2 regions of the Streptomyces sp. NPDC001393 genome follow, and region 2 is predicted to be linked to the other one. Evidence: riboswitches for the same ligand, from Rfam matches in the RefSeq annotation. Region 2 holds a riboswitch; the other holds the start of a gene.
What was found. Region 2 has a riboswitch for cobalamin ahead of ACWC2T_RS25380 (cobalamin biosynthesis protein). Riboswitches for the same ligand answer to the same signal wherever they lie in the genome.
Positions count from the first base shown of each region.

Region 1 (4,205 bases), on a different contig from region 2:
GCGCAAGGCCGAGAACGAGCACTCCCTGGACGAATGGGGCCTGGGCGGGCGGTCGTTCGGCACCTGGATCACCTGGTTCCTGCTCGGCGGCGACCTGTACACGGCGTACACCTTCGTCGCCGTACCGGCGGCGATCTACGCGGCGGGCGCGGCCGGCTTCTTCGCGGTGCCGTACACGATCCTGGTCTACCCGCTGATCTTCACCTTCCTGCCCCGCCTGTGGTCGGTCAGCCACCGCCACGGGTACGTCACCACGTCCGACTTCGTCCGGGGCCGCTTCGGCTCCAAGGGGCTGTCGCTGGCGGTGGCGCTGACCGGCATCCTGGCGACGATGCCGTACATCGCGCTGCAGCTCGTCGGCATCCAGGCGGTACTGGACGTGATGGGCGTCGGCGGCGACAGCAGCACCAACTGGTTCGTGCGGGACCTGCCCCTGCTGATCGCCTTCGGCGTCCTGGCGGCGTACACCTACTCCTCCGGCCTGCGGGCCCCCGCCCTGATCGCCTTCGTCAAGGACGCGCTGATCTACATCGTCATCGCGGTGGCGATCATCTACATCCCGATCAAGCTGGGCGGCTTCGACGACGTCTTCGCCAAGGCGGCCCACGCGTTCAGCCAGGTCAACCCGGCCACGGGCAAGCCCCGCGGGGCGCTCGTGCCGCCGGCGGCAGGCCAGTGGACCTACGCCACCCTGGCCCTGGGCTCCGCCCTCGCGCTCTTCATGTACCCGCACTCGATCACCGCGACCCTGTCCTCCAAGAGCCGTGAGGTGATCCGCCGCAACACCACGATCCTGCCGCTGTACTCCCTGATGCTCGGCCTGCTGGCCCTGCTGGGCTTCATGGCGATCGCGGCCGGAGTGAAGGTCAGGAACGGCCAGTTGGCGATCCCGCAGCTGTTCGAGGACATGTTCCCGAGCTGGTTCGCGGGCGTCGCCTTCGCGGCGATCGGCATCGGCGCGCTGGTCCCGGCGGCCATCATGTCCATCGCCGCCGCCAACCTCTTCACCCGCAACATCTACAAGGACTTCATCAAGCCGGACGCGACGCCGAAGCAGGAGGCGCAGGTCTCCAAGTTCGTCTCGCTGCTGGTGAAGGTCGGCGCGCTGGTCTTCGTCCTCACCATGGACAAGACGGTCGCGATCAACTTCCAGCTGCTGGGCGGCATCTGGATCCTGCAGACCTTCCCGGCCCTGGTCGGCGGCCTGTTCACCCGCTGGTTCCACCGCTGGGCCCTGCTCGCCGGCTGGGCGGTCGGCATGGTGTACGGCACGGTCGCCGCGTACGGCGTCGCCTCCCCGACCCAGAAGCACTTCGGCGGCTCGGCGAAGGAGATCCCCGGCCTCGGCGAGATCGGCTACATCGGCCTCACGGCGTTCGTCCTCAACGTCGTGGTCACGGTGGTCCTCACCTTCGTCCTGAAGGCCGTGAAGGCCCCCGAGGGCGTCGACGAGACCAGTCCGGAGGACTACACGGCGGACGCGGGAGACCCCGGGGTCCAGGTGGAGCTGCCACCGGCCACTGCGGGTGCCGGTCACTGAGCGACTGCCGTACGACGGGCCGCCGGAGGAAACTCCGGCGGCCCGTTGTCGTACCCGTCCGGCAGACTCGGTGCCATGGACATCGTGATCCGGCGTGCCGCCCCCGACGAGTACGACGCCCTCGGCGAGATCACCGCCCAGGCCTACCTCCAGGACGGCCTCCTCGACTTCGGGGAGAACGACGCCTACCTCGACGAGCTGCGCGACGTCTGCGGCAGAGCGGCCTCGGCCGACGTGCTCGCAGCCATACGGAATGACACCCTCCTCGGCGGGGTCACCTTCGTGCCGTCCCCCGGGCCGATGGCCGACATCGCCCGCCCCGGAGAGGCCGAGATGCGGATGCTGGCGGTAGCCCACGTGGCGCGCGGCCAGGGCGCCGGGGAGGCCCTCGTGCGGGCCTGTATCGACCGTGCACGGGCCATCGAGGGCTGCCGGGCCATCGTGCTGTCGACCCAGCGCACCATGCACGCCGCCCACCGCATCTACGAACGACTGGGTTTCGTTCGCACACCCGAGCGGGACTGGAATCCGCTGCCCGAGCAGCTCGACCTCACTCTCCTCACCTACGAGTTGACGCTGTGACACCGCCACGACACAACATCTGGGGGTGACACGACAGCCCGGCACTAGATGTATGCTCATCCTCGCTGTCGCCGCAGGGGAATCCGGTGCGAATCCGGAACTGTCCCGCAACGGTGTACTTGTGCATGTCCGTTCCCGCAAACGCCGTGCACAGGAGTCAGTCCGAGGACCTGCCGGCAGCGTGCGCCCGGCCGTCCGGCCCGGGTGACTTCCGACGTCCGGGCCTCGTGGAATGGGCCGGTGGACGCGACGCCGTGTGCGCTCGTGGCTGCCGCCTGCCCTCCGCAAGGCCCCCGTGCCGAGCGAGGGAGAGCCCCACGTGACCATCGCGCCAGCAGACCCGGCTTCAGCCGACGGCGTTTCAGCCACCGGCCTGGAGACCGACGGTCCCGGTACCGCGCTGCTGCGGACCCTGACCGAGCTGACCGCCGACCTGCCCGACGCCGACCCCGGCCGGGTCGCCGCCGCCGCGCTGCGCGGCCGGTCGGCGAAGGCCGACGAGGCGGAGTTGCGCGAGCTGGCCACGGAGGCCGCGGCCGGGCTCATCTCCGAGGACCCCGCGTACTCCCGGCTGGCCGCCCGGCTGCTGACCCTCTCCATCCGCGCCGAGGCCGCCTCGCAGGGCGTGTCGTCCTTCACCGGGTCGGTGGCCGTGGGGCACCGCGAGGGGCTCATCGCCGACCGCACCGCCGAGTTCGTACGGCTGCACGCCGAGCGGCTCGACGCGCTGGTCGACCGTGGGGCCGACGACCGCTTCGGCTACTTCGGCCTGCGCACCCTGCACAGCCGCTACCTTCTCCGGCACCCGATCACCCGCAAGGTCATCGAGACGCCCCAGCACTTCATGCTGCGGGTCGCGAGCGGCCTGGCCGAGGACGACACGGCCCGTTCCGTGGACGAAGTGGCCGCGCTCTACGGGCTCATGAGCCGCCTCGACTACCTCCCGTCCTCCCCCACGCTCTTCAACTCCGGCACGCGCCACCCGCAGATGTCGTCCTGCTACCTCCTCGACTCCCCGCTGGACGAGCTGGACTCCATCTACGACCGCTACCACCAGGTGGCCCGGCTCTCCAAGCACGCCGGCGGCATCGGTCTGTCGTACTCCCGGATCCGCAGCCGCGGTTCGCTGATCCGCGGCACCAACGGGCACTCCAACGGCATCGTGCCGTTCCTGAAGACCCTGGACGCCTCGGTGGCCGCCGTGAACCAGGGCGGCCGGCGCAAGGGCGCCGCGGCCGTCTACCTGGAGACCTGGCACTCCGACATCGAGGAGTTCCTGGAACTGCGGGACAACACCGGTGAGGACGCGCGCCGCACGCACAACCTGAACCTCGCGCACTGGGTCCCGGACGAGTTCATGCGCCGGGTGGGCGCCGACGGGCAGTGGTCGCTGTTCTCCCCGGCGGACGTGCCGGAGCTGGTCGACCTGTGGGGCGAGGAGTTCGACGCCGCCTACCGCAAGGCCGAGCAGGCGGGCCTGGCGAAGAAGACCATGCCGGCGCGTGAGCTGTACGGCCGGATGATGCGCACCCTCGCGCAGACCGGCAACGGCTGGATGACCTTCAAGGACGCCGCCAACCGCACCGCCAACCAGACGGCCCTGCCGGGGCACGTCGTCCACTCCTCCAACCTCTGCACGGAGATCCTGGAGGTCACGGACGACGGGGAGACAGCGGTCTGCAACCTGGGGTCCGTGAACCTCGGTGCCTTTGTCGACACGGCGACCGGGGACATCGACTGGGCGCGGCTGGACGACACCGTCCGCACCGCCGTCACCTTCCTCGACCGCGTGGTCGACATCAACTTCTACCCGACCGAGCAGGCGGGACGGTCGAACGCCAAGTGGCGCCCCGTCGGCCTCGGCGCGATGGGTCTGCAGGACGTCTTCTTCAAGCTGCGCCTGCCCTTCGACTCACCTCAGGCCAAGGCCCTGTCCACCCGGATCGCCGAGCGGATCATGCTCGCCGCGTACGAGGCCTCCGCCGACCTCGCCGAGCGCAGCGGCCCGCTGCCGGCCTGGGAGAAGACCCGTACCGCCCGGGGCGTGCTGCATCCCGACCACTACGGCGTCGAACTGACCTGG
Region 1 covers NZ_JBSFIH010000007.1:67,528-71,732, reverse strand. Annotated here, with positions in the region: gene mctP (monocarboxylate uptake permease MctP) at 1-1,540, shown strand, start outside; gene ACWC2T_RS11000 (GNAT family N-acetyltransferase) at 1,616-2,122, shown strand; cobalamin riboswitch at 2,175-2,314, shown strand; gene ACWC2T_RS10995 (ribonucleoside-diphosphate reductase subunit alpha) at 2,442-4,205, shown strand, end outside.
Region 1: linked by a shared signal. The riboswitch ahead of ACWC2T_RS10995 (ribonucleoside-diphosphate reductase subunit alpha) and the one ahead of ACWC2T_RS25380 (cobalamin biosynthesis protein) in region 2 are both predicted to bind cobalamin.

Region 2 (4,205 bases):
GGACGGCCGGACGCTGCCGCCCGCGCTCGACATCGAGTACAACCCGTACAGCAAGAGGCACAAGTGCTACGGGCTGGGCAGGACGCGGATGGTCCGCTGGATCCGGTCCTTCAGCGACGAGGTCAAGCGGGAGACCGGCCGCCGCCCGGTGATCTACACGACGACCCAGTGGTGGCGGCTGTGCACCGGCAACAGCCGTGCGTTCTCGAAGAGCCACGCCCTGTGGATCGCCCGGCACGGCACCTCGCGGCCGGGGAAGCTGCCGGGCGGGTGGCGGTACTGGACGTTCTGGCAGTTCGGCAGCGGGGGCCGGCTGCCGGGTGACCAGGATCTCTTCAACGGCACCGGGAGCCGGCTGCGGACCTTCGCGCGCGGTCGGTAGCCAAGGGACGCCTGGGACACCGGGGCCGAGCGGAACCGCACTCCCCCTCCACGGAACCGTAATCCCCCTCCGCAGACACCCTGGCGTACGACTCAGTTCATCTTCCGTTCACCCAGGTTGCCTACGGTCGTCCACCCAATGACCTCGAACGATTGCCTGGGTAAATGGAAAGCTTCTCGCTGATCCTCGCGATAGTGGTAGTAACCGCTCTCGCGTTCGATTTCACGAACGGTTTCCACGACACCGCCAACGCGATGGCCACCACCATCTCCACAGGCGCCCTGAAGCCCAGGATCGCGGTGGCCATGTCCGCCGCCCTGAACCTGGTGGGCGCCTTCCTCTCCGTGCAGGTCGCCAACACGATCTCCAAGGGTCTCGTCGACGAGAAGGGCATCCGTCCCGAGGTCATCTTCGCCGCCCTGGTCGGCGCGATCCTCTGGAACCTCGTGACCTGGCTGGTGGGCCTCCCCTCCAGTTCCTCGCACGCCCTGATGGGCGGCCTGATCGGCGCCACCGTCGCCTCCGCCGGCCTCGGCGCCGTGCACGGCGACGTCCTGGTCACCAAGGTGCTGCTCCCGGCGGTCGCCGCGCCGGTCGTGGCGGGCGTCGCGTCGATGCTGGCCACCCGGTTCTCCTACGGCATCGGCGGCAAGGCCGAGGGCGAGGCCACCCGCAAGGGCTACCGCGCCGGGCAGATCGCCTCCGCCGGCCTGGTCTCCCTCGCCCACGGCACCAACGACGCGCAGAAGACGATGGGCGTCATCACTCTCGCGCTGATCGCGGGCGGTGCCATCGCCCCGGGCTCGAACCCTCCCACCTGGGTCATCCTCTCCGCCGGCCTGGCCATCGCGCTCGGCACCTACATCGGCGGCTGGCGGATCATCCGCACCATGGGCAAGGGCCTGACCGACCTGGAGCCGCGCCAGGGCTTCGCCGCCCAGACCAGCGCCGCCACCGCCATCCTGGCCTCCTCCCACCTGGGCTTCTCCCTGTCCACCACGCATGTCGTCTCCGGCTCCGTGATGGGCGCGGGCCTCGGCCGCAAGGGCGGGGTGGTCCGCTGGTCCACCGCGACCCGCATGGCGATCGCGTGGGTGCTCACCCTTCCGGCCGCCGCGCTGGTCGGCGCGGGCGCCGAGTCCGTCACCGGCCTCGGTGACTGGGGCACCGCGGTGGTCGCCGTCCTCCTGGTCGCCGCGAGCGCCGCGATCTGGAAGATCTCCCGCCGCGAGGTCGTCGACCACACCAACGTGGTGGCCGAGACCGGGGAGCCTGCCGGTGTGGTGACCGCCGCCATCGCCGCGGTGACCCCGCCCCCGGCGGGCACCATCACCGAGGACCTGACGGCCACGATCCCCTCCCCGGCCGCCGCCGAGCCCGCGCCCGCCCCCGAGGCCGCCCCGCCGGCCGCCACCGTCTGACCCCGGCCGCACCGGTAACCAAGGAAGCAACCCATGAAGATCGACTGGTCGGCCCTCGGCTCCGTCATCGGCGTCAGCCTCGTGTTCACGGTGGGCCTGGTGGCCCTGTTCACCCTCGGCGTCAACGGTCTGGCGCGGCGCGAGAAGGCCGCGGCCCAGGGCGGCTCCGCCACCCTCGCCGTCACCGGCGCCTACGTCTGCTTCGCGGCCTGCGCGGCGGCGGTGGCGTACGGCATCTTCCTCATCGTCTCCAAGTCCTGACCGAGCACCACGAACCAGGCAGCCCGAAGGCTCCCCTCCGTCCGTGACGGAGGGGAGCCTTTTTCACGCCCACAGGTCACGGGCGCCCCACGATGTGGGGATCGGCACACTCTCCCCTCGCAGGTCAACGGCAAGTTGACGGCCCTTCGGGGCACGTGGTGGACTGCCCAGGCCATGTACGGCGGCAGGAGAGGAAGCCGGTGCGAATCCGGCGCGGTCCCGCCACTGTCACCGGGGAAGAACCCCCGGGAGCCAGGAACTCTCACCGCCGAATCTCGTCGAACCAGGGCGCGGACACCCTGAGTGAGGACATCGATCGCCATGCCCGGCTGCCGAAGGACAAGGACCACCACCAGGCGCTCCGCGGGGAGTGCCACGACAGGCCGTCGGTCGTCCGCAGGCCCGTCGTGGCTGGTCGCTCCCCCAAGTTCTCGGCTTCGCTCGAACCCGGGGGGACCCCCATCCCGGCGGCAGCCGCTTGTCCCACTCAGCCCCGCGCCCCTTCGGGGCGCTGCTGCCATCCACCTCGGCTGAGCCGATGGGTGCCGATCGCAGTTACGCGTACGGCGCCGCCGCCGGCCTTCTCGGTGATCTGCTCCTCGGCGATCCGCGCCGCGGGCATCCGGTCGCCGCGTTCGGACGTGCGGCCGCTGCCGTGGACCGCGCGTTGTGGCACGACCACCGCGGCTGGGGCGCCGTGCACACCGCCGTGTGCGCCGGTGGCGCCGTCGCGCTCGGCACGCTGGCCGCACGCGCCGTACGCCCCTCCCCCGCCGCCTCCGTCGCGCTGACCGCCGCCGCCACCTGGGCGGTCGTGGGCAGTACCTCGCTCGCCCGGGAGGCCCGCACGATCGGGCGCGCCCTGGAGTTCGGGGACGTCGAGGCGGCCCGCGCCCGGCTGCCGCATCTGTGCGGCCGGGACCCGCAGGCGCTGGACGCCGACGGGATCGCCCGGGCCGTGGTCGAGTCGGTCGCCGAGAACACCTCCGACGCCGTGGTGGGCGCCCTGGTGTGGGGAGCCGTGGCCGGGGTGCCGGGGCTGCTGGGCTTCCGGGCCGTCAACACCCTGGACGCGATGGTCGGTCACCGGTCCCCCCGCTACCGCCGCTACGGCTGGGCCTCCGCCCGGCTCGACGACCTGTCCGGCTGGCCGGGGGCCCGGCTGACCGCCGTACTCGCCGCCGCAGCCGGACCCGACCCGCTCGGTGCCCTGCGCGCCTGGAAGGCCGATGCCCGCAGGCACCCGAGCCCCAACGCCGGGCCCGTGGAGGCCTCCTTCGCCGGCGCACTCGGCGTCCGCCTGGGGGGCACGCTCTCCTACGGCGGCCGCGTCGAGCACCGGCCCGTGCTCAACGGCGACGCCGGCCGGGCCGTCCGGGTCTCCGACATCGACCGGGCCGTACGGCTCTCCCGCCGCGTCGGCCTGCTCGCGCTCGGCACCACGGTCGCCGCGCGCCTCCTCGTCAGCAGCGTCAAGAGCCTCAGGAGCCCGAAGGGACGTGGGAAGTGAACGGGGGACTCCTCGTCGCCGGCACCACCTCCGACGCCGGCAAGAGCGTCGTGACGGCCGGGATCTGCCGGTGGCTGGTGCGTCAGGGCGTGAAGGTGGCGCCGTTCAAGGCGCAGAACATGTCGCTCAACTCCTTCGTGACCCGCGAGGGCGCGGAGATCGGCCGGGCCCAGGCCATGCAGGCCCAGGCGTGCCGGATCGAGCCGACCGCGCTGATGAACCCGGTGCTGCTCAAGCCGGGCGGCGAACAGAGCAGCCAGGTGGTGCTGCTGGGCAGGCCGGTGGGCGAGCTGAGCGCGCGCGGGTACCACGGCGGACGCCAGCAGAAGCTGCTCGGCACGGTGCTGGACTGCCTGGCCGAGTTGCGGGGCACGTATGACGCGGTGATCTGTGAGGGCGCGGGCAGCCCGGCCGAGATCAATCTGCGCCGGACCGACATCGTCAACATGGGGATCGCGCGGAACGCGCGGCTGCCCGTGCTCGTCGTCGGCGACATCGACCGGGGCGGCGTCTTCGCGTCCTTCTTCGGGACCCTGGCGCTGCTCTCGCCCGAGGACCAGGACCTGGTCGCCGGGTTCCTCGTGAACAAGTTCCGGGGCGATGTCAGCCTGCTGGAGCCCGGCTTGGACAT
Region 2 covers NZ_JBSFIH010000025.1:71,978-76,182, reverse strand. Annotated here, with positions in the region: gene ACWC2T_RS25395 (lysozyme) at 1-382, shown strand, start outside; gene ACWC2T_RS25390 (anion permease) at 547-1,803, shown strand; gene ACWC2T_RS25385 (hypothetical protein) at 1,837-2,064, shown strand; cobalamin riboswitch at 2,207-2,348, shown strand; gene ACWC2T_RS25380 (cobalamin biosynthesis protein) at 2,603-3,574, shown strand; gene ACWC2T_RS25375 (cobyric acid synthase) at 3,571-4,205, shown strand, end outside.